4 regions of the Ralstonia sp. OTU4908 genome follow, and region 4 is predicted to be linked to each of the others. Evidence: predicted binding sites of a transcription regulator. Region 4 holds the regulator's gene; each other region holds the start of a gene.
What was found. The regulator FliA, encoded in region 4, starts transcription of late flagellar genes. The targets are predictions, from matches to a motif close to CTAAAGTTTNNNNNNNNNNNGCCGNTA.

Region 1 (4,186 bases), on a different contig from region 4:
CAACGCTGAGGTGGCTGTTTGCCGCAGCAGCACCCGGTTGGCCGGCCTGGCCGATGGCGAGCCACGCATCCTGCAGCGGGACCAGCAAAGCATCCACCTCCGCGAGGATCGTCAGATCGTTGTTCGCGTTCGCCAACAGCAGGCGGCGCAGCATATAGTCGTACAGATTGTTCAGTTGCACGGCAATCTCGCCGCCGCGCTGGTGGTCCAGGCTGGCCTGCAGCCCCTGGCCGATGATCGAGATGGCCTTGTCGAACGCCCGCACCTTGGCCAGCACGTCGCCGCGCTGCATGGCGGCACTGGCCAGGTTGATGGCGGCGCGCGCGCCTTCAAACAGCATGGCGATCAGGCGGTGCGGATTGGCGTCTACCACGGACGTCTCGATGCCGACTTGCGCATAGGCACCGATGGCACGGCGTGCAGCGTACATGGAAATGGTCCTCGCTGTGGTCTGTTTGTTTTGGGTTGTGCTCTAAGCCTAAACCCGGCTTAGTTGTTGCTCGAAGTTTGCTTTGTAATGGCCGCAAGCTGCGTCGTCAGGTAATTGCTGGTGTTCGTCATGCTGGCCACCGCGGAGGACAACGCATTGAATTGCGTGTAGTACAGCGCCTGCTTGTTATCCAGGCGCGTCTGCATGGCGGTGATCTGGCTGGCAAGCGAAGTCAGCGAACTGTTGATCGAGTCCGTCTCGTTCTGCACCATGCCGCTGGACGACAGCAGGTTGGTCATCACAGTGTTGAGCTGGGCGGCGTAACCCCGCTGCACCGTGACCGTGCCGCGAGCGCCCAGCGGACCGCCTGCAATCTGCACGGTCAAGCCGTCGGTGGCGGAACCGGCAATGCCATACAGGTTCTGCCCCGAACCAGTCGCAGCCACGCCGTTGATGGTGCCCTGCACATCCACACCGTTGGTGGCCGTCGGGCTCGCGCCGAAGAGCGACGAAGCCCCCGCGCCCGATACCGAGACCGCCGACACGGAGCCAAACTGGCTATCGGTAATGCTCAGCACGCCGCCGGCATTGGCCGACACCGAAGCGTTGACCTTGGCGTTCTGCAGCGCGGTCGAAGCGTTGATCTGACTTTGAATCTGTGTGGCCAGCGTCGCGGCCGTGTAGCTGCCGGCCGCCAACGTCACGTTGACGGACACCCCGCTGATGTTGAACGCGAGCGTGTCGTTGACACCCGCCGTGATGGTCGTGTTGGCGGCGGCCGACCCTGTGAGCGTGCCCTGCGTCGCCAACTGCGTGACGTTGACGGCGTAGCTGCCGGCCTGCGTGGAATCCGAGAACGTCGGCACACTGACAAGCGAGTCGGTGGCCGTGCCGGTACCGGCAAACAAACCGGCAACCTGGCTGGGCGACTTTGCAATGGCAGCCGACAGCTTGGTGTTGTCCACCGACAGCGTGCCGTCGGAGTTCATCGTCACGCCCACGCTGCCGAGCGACTGGTAGTTGCCGTTGCCGACCGCCTGGCCCAGCACGTCGGTAATCTGGTTGATGAGCGTCTTGGTACTCACGTCGCCAGCGAGCGGGCCGTTGTTGGCCTTGTTGGCGGTGTCGATGTTGGTGAGCCCGTTCAGTTGCGTACGCAGCGCGTTGTAGCCGTTCACGAAGTTGGTGACGGCCGTGGTGGTGGCGGTCGGATCGTTGGCCACGGTCACGTTGGTACTGCCTGTCTTGGACAGCGTGAACGACGTGCCATCCACCACGTTCGACAACGTGTTGGTCGGGCTTTGCACGGCAATGCCGTTGATGGTGGCCAGGGCATTCTGGCCCGTGGTCACCTCGGTCATGTTCTGCGTGCCGGCCGGGTCTTGCGAGAGCAGCGATTGCAGCGTCGAGTCGCCCGACACCGAAATCTTCATCTCCGAGCTGGAACCGCCCGCGGTGGACGTCAGCACCAGACGGTACGGGCTGCCGCTGCCGTCGTTGACGATGCTGGCCGAGACGCCCAGGTTGGCCGAATTGATCGCATCACGGATGCCGGCAAGCGTGTTGTTGGACGAATCGATCGTGATCGAGCCGCCGGCGAGGTTGCCGTTCTGCGTGAACGTCGAACCGGTGTACTTGCCGCCGGAAAGCGAGCCGCCCGACACCGCGCCGAACGAGAACGAAATCGTGGTCGATGCGCCGCTGCCGATGGCGGTGGTGGTGGAAGCTTGCCCCTGCGCCGCCAGCACCTGCGATTGCGCAAGCTGCGTGACATTGACGGCGTAGGAACCTGCCGGTGCCGAGCCCGTCACCGATGCACTCAGCATCGAGGTGTCGTAGCCGCTGGCCTTCATGGCGCTGTAGTTCGATGCACTGGTCAGGCTCGACAGCGCAGTCTGGAAGGTCGACAGCGCACTCTTGAGCGTGCCCACCGCCGAAAGCTGCGTCTGGTACGAGCTTTGCTGCGTCTGCAGCTGCGTCAGCGGCTGGCTTTCCACCTTCATGAGGCTGGTCACCAGCGAATTGACGTCGATGCTCGTCCCGATGCCGGGAATGGAGATCGGCGGAACGTAGTTGCTGGTCGAGGAGGTGGTAGTGGTAGTCGCCATGATCGGGTCCGATAAGCATCTGCGCCGGCGGAAGTCTCTCTACACAACGGCACGGGCTGCCGCTTCTTTAGGGCAGGTTATGCAGGCGCCACCCACGAAAAAGGGGGGTATCCGACCAAAGAAAAAAGGCCGACGCCCCGAGGAGCGCCGGCCCTTAGCCTAACCGCCGGAGCGGCTGGACTGCATCCAACTGCCTGATTAGCCCTTCAGCAGGCTCAGGATGCTGTTCGGTGCCGAGTTGGCTTGCGCCAGCATCGCCGTACCCGCTTGCTGCAGGATGTTCTGACGGGTCATGTTCGAGGTTTCCGACGCATAGTCCGTATCGATCAAGGACGACTTGGCAGCCGACAGCGCGGTGTTGTTCGACGTCAGCGTGTTGATCGTCGAGTTCAGACCACTTTGCTGAGCACCCAGGTTGGCGCGAGCCGCCTTCAGGTTGGTCAGATCGGTGTCGATGGCCGCCTGTGCGGCGGTCGCGTTGGCAGTCGAGGTCACGCTCGTGCCGCTCAGCGTACCGAAGGTCGACAGGTTGGCGTTGGAGACCGAGGTCACATCGGTCGCCGCATTCTGGCCGTATTGGAACGTCGTGGACGTGACCGAACCGTCGAACAGCTTGTTGCCGTTGTAGTTCGCGTTGGTCTCGATGTTCTTGTTGGCGGTGGCCAGCTTCTGGTATTCCTTGTCCAGGTTGGCCTGGTCGGTGGTCGACAGACCGCCGTTGTTGGCTTCCACAGCCAGTTGGCGCATACGTTGCAGGTTGTTTTCAACCTGGCCCAGGTACGAGTCGGCCGTTTGCAGATACGACATCGCCTGGTTGGAGTTCTGGATACCTTGCGTTTGCGAGTTCAGCGTGGTGGTCAAGCTGGAGGCCACAGCATAAGCGGCGGCATCGTCCTTGGCGCTGTTCACGCGCAGGCCGGTCGACAGACGTTCCAGCGAGGTCTGCAGGGCATCCTTCGATGCAGACAGTGCTTGCTGCGTTTGCAGGGACGAGATGTTGGTATTGAGGCTGAGGGACATGACGGCTCCTAAGTTTCCCGATGGTTTGTTGCCCGTGTTTGCTAATTCCGGCTAGGCCGGGCAACGTGACCTGCAACTTGAAGGGGATCAGGTCTGCGTTGTACTCAGGTTATCGGTGGCCGCTGAGGAAAGTTTAGGGTCGCCTTGACAAATTTGTGCGTCGGCGGCGGTTTGGGCTTGCGGCCACCTGACTTCCGACACCCCTCCAAAAGAGGCGGTGCGTCTGCTTCTTGGCCGGCAGGCCCTCGGCTATACTCGTTCGACCAGTTCATAGGCGCCTGCATCTCTCTATATAGAGCGCCACACACGGCACAGATGGGGAGTTGCAAGCCCGCCGGACGGCCCAAGGCCTGCCGGCGGAAATAAGAGCTCGAAGCGAGCCCGCGTTTGACCCGCAACACCCACCATGCTCAATGTCCTGATCGTCGAACCGCACGATATCGCCCGTGTCGGCCTGCGCCAGATCCTCAAGGATTCGCGCCTGGCCCGCCAGATCGAGGCCGTGCCGGACCTGCGCGATGCCAATAACGACCTCCTCGCCCAGCGCGAGTGGGACGTCATGCTCTTCTCGGTGGAATCGGCCACCGGAGACGAATTCCAGACCATCAAGACCGTGCGCCAGCAGCAT
Region 2 (4,186 bases), on a different contig from region 4:
GCTGGCGTCGGACCGCGTGGGCTTTCTGGCCAAGCTGCAGAACATTGACGTTACGCCGGCGCTGGCCGCCGCGCGTGTGGTGGTCAACGCCCGCACGGGCTCAGTGGTGATGAACCAGCTCGTCAAGCTCGAGCCCTGCGCGGTGGCGCACGGCAGCCTGTCGGTCACCATCAGCACGGACCCGGTGGTGAGCCAGCCCGCGCCCTTCTCGCAAGGGCAGACGGTGGCGGGCGCGCGCTCGAACATCGAGGTCAAGCAGCAAGGCGGCAGCCTCATCAACGTCAAGGGCGGCACCAACCTGGCGGATGTGGTCAAGGCCATCAACGCGATTGGCGCCAACCCGCAAGACCTGATCTCGATCCTGCAGGCGATGAAGGCGGCCAACGCGCTGCGCGCCGACCTGGAAATCATCTGACGCTGCGGAGGCCACGATGAACCAAACCGACCTCACCAGCCGCCTGGCGCTCGATTCCCGAGGGTTCGAGTCGCTCAAGCAGACGGCGCGTACCGATCCGAACGGCGCGGCCAAGACCGTCGCCAAGCAGTTCGACGCGATCTTCGTGAACATGATGCTCAAGCAGATGCGCGATGCATCGCCGCAGAACGGGCCGCTCGATTCGTCTTCAAGCAAGATGTACACGTCGATGCTCGACCAGCAGCTGTCGCAGACCATGGCCTCGCGCGGCGTGGGCGTGGCAGATCAGCTCTTGAAGCAGATGCTGCGTCAGGCCAACCATGTGAACCCGGATGCGGGTGGCAAGGTGAATACCGCGCTGTCCAATACGACGGCGACCAATACCGCGCTGCCGGGGGCCGCCGGTGCCACTAGCGATGCCGCCAAGGCCATCGCCCGTTCGTCGCTCAACAGCATGGCTGCAGCTGTTGCGCCCGGCACGGAAGACGACGGCTCGGGCATCAGCACCGTGCCGCGCCCGGGCCTGGAAGAACGCGTGCAGCGTGCGCTGGCCGCGTTGCGCAAGCAGGCGGACGCGCAGGCGCAGAGTCCAAGCGCGCCGCCCGAGGTCGATCTGTCGACGGTGGCATCGGAGCCGCGCGGCGAGCGCATGACCAGCTTCTACAACAAGCTGATCGGCCACGCATCGCAGGCTGCGCAGGAAACCGGCATTCCGGCCAACTTCATGATCGGCCATGCCGCGCTGGAGTCCGGCTGGGGCCGCCGCGAGATCAAGGCAAAGGACGGCACGAACACGCACAACCTGTTCGGCATCAAGGCCGGTGGCTCGTGGGCCGGCAAGACTGCCACGGTGACCACCACCGAATACATCGGCGGCGTCGCCCACAAGGTTCAGGAGAAGTTCCGCGCCTACAGCTCGTACGCCGAGGCGTTCAAGGACTACGCCAATCTGTTGGCCAACAACCCCCGCTACAGCAACGTCGTGGCAGCCGGCAACGGCAACGATGCGGCGTCGTTCGCCAAGGGCTTGCAGCGCGCAGGCTACGCCACCGATCCGAACTACGCCCACAAGATCATGGCGGTGCTCAAGCAGATCGCCTAAGTGACTTAGTAAGCATATTTTGCAACATCGGCCGGCTCAAGTTTGTTCTTGTCCGGCCGATGTTGTTTCTAGAGCTTATTTCGGCGGCTTCGTGCTGCCCGCACCGAGACAACTATGAGCAGCTCCCTTCTGAATATTGGCGCGTCCGGCCTGCGGGTGGCCGATATCAACCTGCAGGTGACCGGCAACAACATTGCCAACGCCAGCACGCCCGGCTATTCGCGCCAGGAAGCCGTGCAGACGGAAAACATTCCGCTCTACGCGGGCGTGGGCTATCTCGGCCAGGGCGCCAACGTCACGACCGTCAAGCGCATCTACGACCAGTTCCTGACGGCACAGGTGCAAAGCGGTCAGGCCTCGACCAGCGCAGCCGATCAGCTCAACAGCCTGGTGTCGGGCCTGAGCAAGTACATGTCGGACAGCAACAGCGGCCTGACTTCGTCGCTCACCAGCTTCTTCAACGCTGCCGATGGCCTGGCCTCCAAGCCTTCGGACACCACCGCGCGCCAGGTTTTCCTGAACGCTGCAGCCGGCCTGCAAAGCCGCTTCAATTCGATTGCCGGCCAGTTGAGTTCGCTCAACAGCCAGGTCAACACGCAGGTGCAGACGCAGATCAGCGCGGTCAATGGCACCGCGCAGCAGATCGCCGCGTTGAACGACCAGATTTCCAAGGCGGAAGCGTCGACCGGTCAGCCGGCAAACGATCTGCGCGACCAGCGCGACCAGCTTGTCCAGACGCTCAATCAGTCGATCAAGGCCAGCGTGGTACAGACCGGCGACGGCCAGTTCAACATCTACGTGGGCAACGGCCAGGCGCTCGTGCAGGGCAACCAGAGCTACCAGCTGACGGCGGTGCCGTCGCAGTACGACCCGACGCAATTGTCGGTGGGCTACAAGAGCCCGGGCGGCACGGTCAACATCGACGACAGCCAGCTCGGCGGCGGGGCGCTGGGCGGCCTGATGGATTTCCGCAACAACACGCTCATTCCGGCGCAGAACAGCCTTGGCCGCCTGGCCACGGCCGTGTCGGCCGACGTGAACGCGCAGAACAAACTCGGCATGGACGCCAACGGCAAGATGGGCACGGACCTCTTCTCCGTGGCCAACCCGAGCGTCGCGCCCAGCACCAACAACACCGGCAGCGGCTCGCTCACCGCCAGCATCACCAACGCCAATGCGGGGCAGGGCTACGACTACCAGGTCAAGTACCAGGGCGGCGCCTACACCGTTTCGCACTATCCGGACGGCTTCGCCTCCGTAACGGTGTCGAGCTGGCCGACCACGATCGACGGTGTCACGCTCAACCTGTCGGGCACGATGAACAGCGGTGACTCGTTCCTGGTGCGCCCGACCGCCAACGCGGCGGCCACCATGCAGACGCTCACCACCGACTACCACAACGTGGCCGCAGCGTCGCCGGTGGTGCTCAACCAGGGCAGCAACAACACGGGCAGCGCCTCGGTGTCGTCGCTGGGCGTGGACAGCACGTATGCCGGATCGCCGCTCACCTCGCCGATCAACCTGACGTACAGCTCGGCCGTTGGCGGCTCGCTGTCGGGCTTCCCGGGCAGCGTCACCGTCACGGTGGGCGGCACGTCGACCACGTACGCGGGCGGCACGGCACCGTACACGCAGGGCGCGACGTACGCGTTCAACGGCGTACAGATGAAGCTTTCGGGTTCGCCCGGCAACGGTGACACATTCGCCATTTCGGCCAACACCGCCAACAGCACCGACAACCGCAACGCCAGCGCGCTGGCCAAGCTGCGCAACAGCAATCTGCTGGACGGCGGCACGACCTCGATCGGCTCGGCGTGGAACAACCTCGTCACCCAGGTGGGTGTGCAGGCCAACCGCGCCAGCACCAACCTGACCTCGCAGAAGGCGCTGCTGGCCAGCTCCACGCAACAGCAGCAGTCGGTGTCGGGGGTGAACCTGGATGAGGAGGCGATGAACCTGATGAAATACCAGCAGGCCTACCAGGCCTCCGCCAAGGTAATGCAGACGGCCAATTCGCTGTTCGCCAGCCTGCTGTCGATTGCCGGCGGCTGATCGGGCAGCTGAAGAAAACGCCCCGCCTGCCGATAACGTCCTAAAGCCCTTCGTCCGGACCGATCATGCGAGTCAGTAGCGCCCAATTCTTTGCCGCGTCTTCCGCTTCGATGCAGAACACGCAATCGAACCTGCTCACGCTGCAGCAGCAGATTGCGAGCGGCATCGCGCTCACCAGTGCGGGCGACAACCCCAGCGCGTTTGGTCAGATGGCGCAATTGCAGCAAACGCAGGACACCAACGACCAATACCAGTCCAACCGTGACACCACCGACGCGCGCCTGACCAGCGTGTCTTCGGCGCTGACCAACCTGGTGACCACGCTGCAGCAGGGCAAGCAGACCTTGGTGGGCGCCAACACCTCGCTGATGACGGAGTCACAGCGCGTTGGTGTGCTGGCGCAGGTCAAGCAGCAGTACCAGCAACTGCTGTCGACGGCCAATCAGCGCGATGCCGCGGGCGTAGCCCTGTTTGGCGGCGCCAACGGCACGACCGATCCGTTCACCAACACCGGCGGTTCCGTGCAATACGTCGGCAGCGGCCAGCCACCCGTGGTGCAGGTGTCCCAGAACATCTCGATGCCGAATTCGGTGGCGGGCGATTCGGTGTTCGTGCGC
Region 3 (4,186 bases), on a different contig from region 4:
AACGGCGTCCGGATTCCGGGCGCCGTTTTTTGTCGTGTGGACAACCGGCCAGGGCTGGCGTCAGCCTGTGCGCGCCAGGCGCAGCGGCCGGGCGGGCGGCGGAGCGGTCTCCGCTCCAATGTTCGGCTGATTCAGCAGCATGGCGCCGCGCTGCGTAGCAACAAAGACGGCCTCGGTACGGCTGCGTACTTCGAGCCGACGATACAGCGCGTTGATATGCGCCTTTGTTGTCGCCTCGGAAATGCTCAGCATGCGGCTGATGGTTTTGACCGGATGCCCGCGTGAGAGCAAGACCAGAATCTCATATTGACGCTGTGTCAGGCCGAGCAAGGCGCAATCGTCATTACCATTTCCGCTGGAAGAACCTGCCGCATTGGCTTCGGGCCGTGTCAGCACAATCGATGCCGGCACATAACGGCCGCCCGCGAGCACCAATTCCAAAGCTGCCGCAATCAATTTGCCGGAATAGCTTTTCAGCAGATAGGCCGAAACATTCAATTGCATCAGCGTGCGCACATGCGCGGCGGAATCGGTTTCGCCGAGCACGGCAACGTGTCGGGGATGGGGCTGCTGCAACAGCCGCGAGAGGGCCGGCAGATCGTCGATGCCGGGCAAGGGCAGGCCGATCAGGGCCAATTCGGCGTCCGCATGCGCCGCAAGATTTTCAAAGAGGGCTTCGTCCGGCTCGACGCTGACCACCTCGCTAATGGCCGGCAGGGATTGCAACACATGGGTCGCGCCGGCACGCACCAAAGGGTGTGCCTCCACTACGATTGATTTCACTGCGCCGCCTGTCTGGTTATGGTTTGTTTGTCCATTTCCGGAATCAGCTTGTTGCCGCGTCTATATTTGAACCTGCGGTCCAAAATGAATGCGGCCGTGCCCATGGAAAATGCTTTTAGCGCGCGGTCTCGGTATATTTCCCCGTTCAACCGGCAGTCACCGCGGTGCGGTGCCGTCGGGCCGAAACCTTGGCACGCCATTAGGCGCAATTTCCTTCCGGTTTTTCTTGTTTATGTCGCCAGGCGCGGAGGATTAACTCCGCCGAAATCGCAGAATAAATCCCCAGCATGCTTGTTGCACCCATCAATGGGATGTAAACCTTTTTGTTTACCCCGATTGGTGGTGTGCTAGACCCCTCTATACATAGCAGGATCAGACGGCAGCAGCTAGCCCCACTTCACGCCCATTGACGTGGGCGTAAAGGGCGGCTTTTGTGCTCAAAAGATGGGTTCTGGTGGCTTATTGCGCGACCACCGAGAAGCGCGGCATCGACAGCGGCTGTTTGCCGTCACGGCCGTAGGGCGTGCCGCCGCCGTTGTTTGCGGCATGCAGGACAGACAGTGCGTTCTGCGTGGCGCGCAGGCGCAGGTCGATCAGGGTGCCGTTGTCGATGTTGCGCTGGCGCAGCAGGCGGGCCAAGGCCAGGTTCTCGTCGAACAGGCGGCTGGCGTTTTCGTCGGTGCGCAGGTATTTGACCAGCCCGTACGGATCGGCCCCGCCATGCTGGGCCCACCACAGGCGGCGGTCGCGGTCGGCCTCACCCAGGGCGGCGAGCTGTTTTTGCTTGGTCTGGGTGATGCGTTCGAGCTCGACCATGTCGCCATCGCGCAACGCCTGCGCTTCGGCATCCAGGGTGAGGGTGGCGGCGCGCAGCAGTTCCTGCTCGTCGGCAAGGGTGCGGATCAGCAGTGTGTTGTCCATGGTGACTACCTCAGGCTCAGGCTTGGAAGCTTGGGCAGCCGCCGGCTGGCACACCGCCCCGCCGCGATCAGTCCGAACGGACCGGCGGCGTCGGAAAATACAGGGGACGGACGACGGGAAATCCCCGTCAGACCTTCTTGGAGCGCGTGGAGAGCAGCGATTGCGCGTCGGAAAGCGCCGCATCGGCGATCTTGCCGGCGTCCATCTTGAGCGTGCCGTTCTGAATGGCAGTGCGGATCTGCTCGACGCGCGCGGCGTCGAAGTCGCCGCTGCCCACTTGGCGCGAGACTTGTTGGACCGACAGCGACGGCGAATCGCCAGTGTGGCGCGTGGTGCCCGAAGCCGTCGTGGTGGCCGGGGACGAGCCGGTGGCGCGCGTCGACCCGGACGCAGCGTCCTTGGTCGGCGCAACGGCCGGCGTGTTGTTCACGATATGGTTGATTTTCACGGGTGTCTCCGAAGAGCGCGTTCATCCTAACACCCATATCGGCCAACCCCGGCCCAAACTTTAGCGGCAGGTATCGATTACGCATCACAGCAGAAAAGTGATCCGCCGTTATCAATTTGATCTTAAAACTGGATCGCCACGACGCCGGCGGACTGTGCGATGCCCGAGACGACATTGCCGTTGGCGGTTCGCACCTGGGCCACTTGGCCTACAGCGGCCTGGTTCAAGGCCCGACCGTCGCTGCTGACCTGGAAGCCACCGCCCTCGGCAATGAGCTTGACGGTCTGGCCGGCCTGCACCGCCATCGGCAGGCGCAGGCTTTCCGCGCGCAGCGGCTGGTTGGCGGCCACGCTGGTGAGCAGTACATGTCCCACCACATCGGCCGGCTGCTGCACGACCGACGCCGGCAGCGTGGAGAGATCGCCGGTACGGGCCTCCAGATCGCCCAGATCGAGCGTCTTGCCCGGCGACAGCTGGTGCGAGGCGACGTAATACGTCCCCGTAATCTGAATCGTGGCCGGCACCCAGGCCGCCCAGGCATGCGGCGACCGGCAGCGCACGCCTACTTGTATACGGCCGCGCAGGCGGTTGGCCGCGGGCAGCATCAGGTCGATCTGGTCGCAAGGCTGGTTGGCCACGCGTGCATCCACGGGGCCAACTTCCACCGACGCACGTGGCACGCCCGTCTCATTCGTGCCGCCCAGGATGTCCAGTTGCGACTGCAGCTGTTGCTGAATCTGCATCTGGATGGCGTTCGGGCCCTGGATGGTGGTGGGCTGCGCGGCCTGCTGCGCCACTGGAGCCTGGGCCGGCGGATAGCCGACGCGCACCATGCCCTGTGCATGCGCCAGGATCGGGTGCACGACGCTGGCCAGCAGGCCCAGCGCCAGGATCAGCAGCAGCTTGCGCTGGCGCCCCGCCAGCGGCATGGCCTTGGTGGCAGGTCGGGTCGGGTGGTGCGCGCTGCGCGCAAACCGCGTGGACATGGAGAGCCCCTTCATCAAAAGTCCAGTGAAGTGTAGCCACGCGTGCGCGAGCGCCAAATGCGGAAATGTCGGCCAATCCCCCCCTTATTCGGACGAATGGTCTTGCACACCGGCCCCTAGACTTTGCAACGTGGTGAAGTCCCTGGCGTTGTGCGGTTCCTGGCCGTACAGCCTGCCCCGGTGGAAGGTTTCCCGGCCAACCTCTGGATTCGCAGACAGGTCTTTTCCACTGAGGCTGCATGACGGCAACTCAGCAAGACAAGCGGTTCAGCGGTTTTGGAGACGGCATCGGCGGTTTTGAAGGGGCCGCTGATGCCGGGCCCTCCTGCCGAACGGAACGCGCAACAAGCAAACGCAAGACGGAACGCAACCCCGGCGGGTGGCAGCAATCACCAGGACGCCACGCGCAAGGAATGACAGACATGGTCGACAAGCTGGATCAGTTGTTCGGTTTTCAGGAGCAGGCGTTGCACCTGCGCTCGCAGCGGCACCAGATTCTGGCCTCGAACATCGCCAACGCCGATACGCCCAACTACAAGGCACGCGACTTCGACTTTCAGTCGGCGCTGCAGAAGGCGGTCGGCCAGCAAGGCGGTAACAGCCTGCCGATGTCGGCAACGGCTGCGGGCCACCTGAGTGTGGATGGCGCGCCGGCCGGCGATGTGTCGCTGATGCAGGCATCGCTCTCGCAGCAGACCAAGGCGCTGCAGGGCGAGGTGCAGTACCGCACGTCGCAGCAGCCGTCCATCGACGGCAACACGGTCGACATGGACGGTGAGCGCATGCGCTTTGCCGACAACACCGTGCGCTACGAGGCCGACCTGAGCATCGTGACGCAAAAGATCAAGTCGATGCTGGCGGCCATTCAGAACAGCTAGCGCGATGTAGCAACAGCAGCAAGAGCAGCAAGAGCAGCAAGAGCAGCAGACAGGCATTAAGACGACCGCGCAGCAATCACGCGCGGCGAAAGAGGGGCGGGAACTGTGTGGCGCTCCGGGCCGGGAGATAGCGGTCCGGAGCAAGCCGCCATACAGAACACCGGATGGGT
Region 4 (4,186 bases):
CGATTTTCGGCAGGCGGCGCCCATCGGGGCACGGCTGGACTGGCCTAACGCACAGTTGGCGCAGACCGGGGGATTCGACCACTGCTTCGTGCTGCGCAATTCGGCCTCGGACGGTCGTCCGCATGTGCGTCCGGTCGCGCGTCTGTATGAACCCGGCAGCGGCCGCGAGCTGACGGTGCTCACAGACCAACGCGGGCTTCAGTTCTACTCGGGCCACATGCTGGCAGGCACGCACGCGCAACGCAGCGGCTTGTGTCTGGAAGCGAGCGCGTTTCCGAACCAGGTCAACATGCCCGATGCGGAAGCGGTCATGCTGCGCCCGGGCCAGGTCTACCGGCAGCACACCGCATACCGCGTCTCGGTTGCCGGAGAAACCTGAACCGCGTTGAAGCGCGGCGTTGGATGTTCAATGCGCGGCTGCGGCCGCGCCGTGCATGACTTCGTGCGAGCCGCGGATGCCGTTGAACCAGGCGTTCAGCACCACGGCCACCAGCGTGCCCATCACGATGCCGCTGTGGGTGATGGGGCGCATCCAGTCCGGGAAGTGATGGAAGAAGGCCGGCGCCAGCGTCGGCATCATGCCGAAGCCGACCGACACCGCGATGATCAGCAGGTTGTGGCGCTGCTGCTGGAAATCCACCATGCCCAGCATGCGGATACCGGCTGCGGCCACCATGCCGAACATCACGATGCCCGCCCCGCCCAGCACGTATTGCGGCACCGATGCCACCACATACGAGAGCTTCGGAAACAGCCCCAGCACGATCAGCAGCACCCCGCCGGCCGCCGCCACATAGCGCGAGCGCACGCCCGTGATCGACACCAGCCCGATGTTCTGCGAGAACGACGTATGCGGGAACGTGTTGAACACCCCCGCCACCACCGTCGCCAGACCATCGGCACGCAGGCCGTTGGTCAGTTCATTGCGCGAGATCGGCTTGCCCACCACGTGCGCCAGCGCGAGGAACATGCCGGTCGACTCCACCAGCGTGATCACGATCACGATGCACATCGAGATGATGGCCGACAGCTCGAACTTCGGCATGCCGAAGTAGAACGGCGTCACCAGCGTCACCAGGGGTGCGGCGCTCGCGTCGGCGAGCGACACCTTGCCGAACGCCGCCGCCACCAGCGTGCCCGTCACGATACCCAGCAGCACGGCGATATTGCACAGCAGTGCGTTACCGAACTTGGTCAGCAGCAGGATCGTCACCAGCACGAGCGCCGCAATGGCGAGGCCGAACGGATCGCCAAACGCCGGGTTCGGCACCATGTGGCGCACGCCGTCCACCACCTGCGGAATCATCTGCTGGCCGCCCGCAGCCCAGTTGATCCCCACGCTCAGCAGCGAAAAACCGATCAGCATGATGACCGTGCCCGTCACCACGCGCGGGAAGAGGCCGAGCAGCCGCCCCATCAGCGGTGCAACGGCAATGCCGAACACGCCGGAAACGATCGACGCCCCGAAGATGCCGGGCAGCCCCATGCCGGGCTCCACACCGATGGCGATCATCGGGGCAACCGCGGCAAACGTGACGCCCATCATGACCGGCAGGCGGATCCCGAACATCAGGAAACCGAGCGATTGGATCAGCGTGCCGATCCCAGCCGCAAACAGGTCGCAATTGACGAGATAGGAGAGATCGCTCTTTGACAGGCCGAGCGCATTGCCGACAATCAGCGGCACGGCGATCGCCCCGGCGTACATCACCAGCAGGTGTTGCAGCCCCAGCGCGAACAGGCGCGGCAGCGGCAGAAATTCGTTGACGGGATCGGCAGCGGCGCCGGTGATTGTCGACGAAGAGGGCGAGGGTTGGCCGGGGGATTGGCGCATTGTCTGTCTCCTGGGGCCGCCCCCGTGTCAATGCCGGGAGCGTGCTTTAGGCGGATGGCGCGGGTTCCATTCGCCAGCATTCATGCGGCGTGATGCCGCGTATTTGCCGGAATCTTGGAGGGGCGCCATTTTTCTGTCAACAATTACATACGTTTTTTGTGTACATATTTTGCGTTCTGAAACGCATGTGCGCCGTGATCTACCTGTTTCACGCCTCCAAGCGCGCCTCGTAACCGAGGCCCCAAAGAAAAAGCGCGGCCGCGACATGAGTCGCTGACCGCGCAGTAGAAATACCTGGCAGGTAAAGCTGGGACCAAGAGCCGCCATCCAACCCAGTGAAGCAGAGGGTTTTGTTAGCAGCTCTCAGCCGACCTCATATCAGGTCGGCGTCGGCAGCCATGCGCGATCGCGCAGGCGCGAACGGATGCGGGCAATCGCCTGGCTGTGGATCTGGCACACGCGCGATTCCGACACGCCCATCACGGCGCCGATTTCACGCAGGTTCAGATCCTGCTCGTAGTAGAGGCTCATCATGAGCTTTTCGCGCTCGGGCAGTCCCTCGATGGCAGCGACCACCGATTCGCGCAGGTCGTGGTTCAGCAGCTGGTCCAGCGGCGTGGCGTCGTTCTCGGGTGCGCGGTTCTCGATGAAGGCGTCGGCGTCTTCACGGTCGAAATCTTCGTAATACAGCAACTGGCTGCCTTGCAGGTCGACCAGTTGCTTCTGGTATTCGGCCAGCGACATGCCCAGCGCTACGGCAATCTCGGTTTCGGTGGGCGCGCGGCCCTTCTGCTGCTGCAGCTTCTGGATTGCCTGCTCGATCGTGCGCGCGTTGCGGCGCAGGCCGCGCGGCAGCCAATCCGAGCCGCGCAGTTCGTCCAGGATCGCGCCGCGGATACGCTGGGCCGCGTAGAACTCGAACTGCACACCCTGCGTTTCCTCATAGCGCGACAGCGCATCGAGCAAACCCATCATGCCGGCCTGGATCAGGTCGTCCAGCTCAACGCTGGCCGGCAGCTTGACCATCATCTGGTTGGCAATGCGACGCACGAGCGGTGCGTACGTGGCCATCTCGTCGGACTTGGTCTTGCGACCGGTTGCGGTGTACATATCCATGCCTGCCTTTGACGCTTCGTTCATGCTGCGCCTCAATAAACCAATTCGGCCGCGCGTGCGGTGGCGCCGGGTGTCGCTGTCGATGCCGACATTGACGTTGCTTGCGCCGATTCATCTGCCGGCTCCTGAGCCGGTGCCCGCGCCGACATGACCACCCGTGACGGCGCACTGCCATCACCGGCTTGGGCCTCGGCGCTGGCCCAGCTCAACATTTCTTCGGCAAGCTGGCGGAAGGCCATGGCCGAAGGCGATGCGGGAAACGCACTCGCCACGGGCTTGCCGAGCGAGAGCGCGAGTTCTACGTGCCGGTCCTCGGGGAGGTAGCCGGCGAAATCGATCCGGGTGTTCAGGTACTGGCCCACGGTGTTGGCCAGGTTGCCGAACACGCGCACGGCGGAATCCACCGAATGCGCGCCGCATACGACGGTGCGGATGCCTGCGCCGCCTTGCAGCACGGCGGTTTTCTTGAGCAGCGTGTACGCGCTCTTGATGCCTTCCGGGCCATCCGAGAAGGTCAGCAGCACGTCGTCGCACGCTTCGGCCACGGTGCCGAGCGCCCGCGTGCCGAAATGCGCGGCCACCAGCGTCACATCCGCCGTCTCGTCGTGCTGCTCGAGCACACCGGCCATGGCCAGCACGGTCTGCGCGCTCACCACAGCGGTATCGCGGCCCATGCCGGACAGCGCGATGCGCAGGTTGTCGACAAAGTCATCGACCTGCTCTTCCGCGCCGATCACGAGCACGCGGCGGGCAGCGGCATGACCCAGCATGCGCCGCAGCCCTGCGGCTTGATCCTTGGCGAATGGCGTCGTCATGGTCGCCCCCTTGTCAGGCGAAATCGAAAGCGGCCAGGCCGGGTTCGCGGTTGCCTGCGTTGCGTGACACCGCACCCTGGGCCACGAGCAGTGATTCGTCCGAATCCAGCGTGAACGACGACTGCTCCGCACCGGCCCGGAACGAGCGGTGGATCAGCAGCTTCTTGTTCGGCACCGCAATGTCTTCCGGCACTCGCTGGCCGTACGAGACGTAGTGCAGCGGCAGGCGGCGGCGGATCATCACGTCCATCGCGTGGCCCACGGAGGCAGCCTCGTCGATCTTGGTGAGGATGCAGCCGGCCAGGTTGGCGTCGCGGTAGGCACCCACGACTTCATCGAGCGTCTTGCCGTTGCTGGCAGCGTTGAGCAGCAGCAGGCGCTTGATCGACGGGCCCACGGCATGCAGCATCGCCATCTGTTC

Region 1: the regulator FliA is predicted to act here: its motif matches at 2,583-2,609, upstream of fliD (flagellar filament capping protein FliD).
Region 2: the regulator FliA is predicted to act here: its motif matches at 1,553-1,579, upstream of flgK (flagellar hook-associated protein FlgK).
Region 3: the regulator FliA is predicted to act here: its motif matches at 2,189-2,215, upstream of flgM (flagellar biosynthesis anti-sigma factor FlgM).

What each region holds. Positions count from the first base shown of each region.
Region 1 is NZ_JASATD010000001.1:377,009-381,194, reverse strand. It holds gene fliS (flagellar export chaperone FliS) at 1-430, opposite strand, end outside; gene fliD (flagellar filament capping protein FliD) at 490-2,538, opposite strand; gene AAHM38_RS01725 (flagellin N-terminal helical domain-containing protein) at 2,737-3,558, opposite strand; gene AAHM38_RS01720 (LuxR C-terminal-related transcriptional regulator) at 3,965-4,186, shown strand, end outside.
Region 2 is NZ_JASATD010000001.1:363,677-367,862, forward strand. It holds gene AAHM38_RS01645 (flagellar basal body P-ring protein FlgI) at 1-415, shown strand, start outside; gene flgJ (flagellar assembly peptidoglycan hydrolase FlgJ) at 432-1,517, shown strand; gene flgK (flagellar hook-associated protein FlgK) at 1,632-3,569, shown strand; gene flgL (flagellar hook-associated protein FlgL) at 3,635-4,186, shown strand, end outside.
Region 3 is NZ_JASATD010000001.1:353,985-358,170, forward strand. It holds gene AAHM38_RS01590 (LuxR C-terminal-related transcriptional regulator) at 61-783, opposite strand; gene AAHM38_RS01595 (flagella synthesis protein FlgN) at 1,243-1,704, opposite strand; gene flgM (flagellar biosynthesis anti-sigma factor FlgM) at 1,832-2,152, opposite strand; gene flgA (flagellar basal body P-ring formation chaperone FlgA) at 2,275-3,138, opposite strand; gene flgB (flagellar basal body rod protein FlgB) at 3,561-4,016, shown strand.
Region 4 is NZ_JASATD010000003.1:185,304-189,489, forward strand. It holds gene AAHM38_RS04380 (aldose epimerase family protein) at 1-379, shown strand, start outside; gene AAHM38_RS04385 (nucleobase:cation symporter-2 family protein) at 407-1,834, opposite strand; gene AAHM38_RS04390 (RNA polymerase sigma factor FliA) at 2,213-2,974, opposite strand; gene AAHM38_RS04395 (MinD/ParA family ATP-binding protein) at 2,983-3,765, opposite strand; gene flhF (flagellar biosynthesis protein FlhF) at 3,779-4,186, opposite strand, start outside.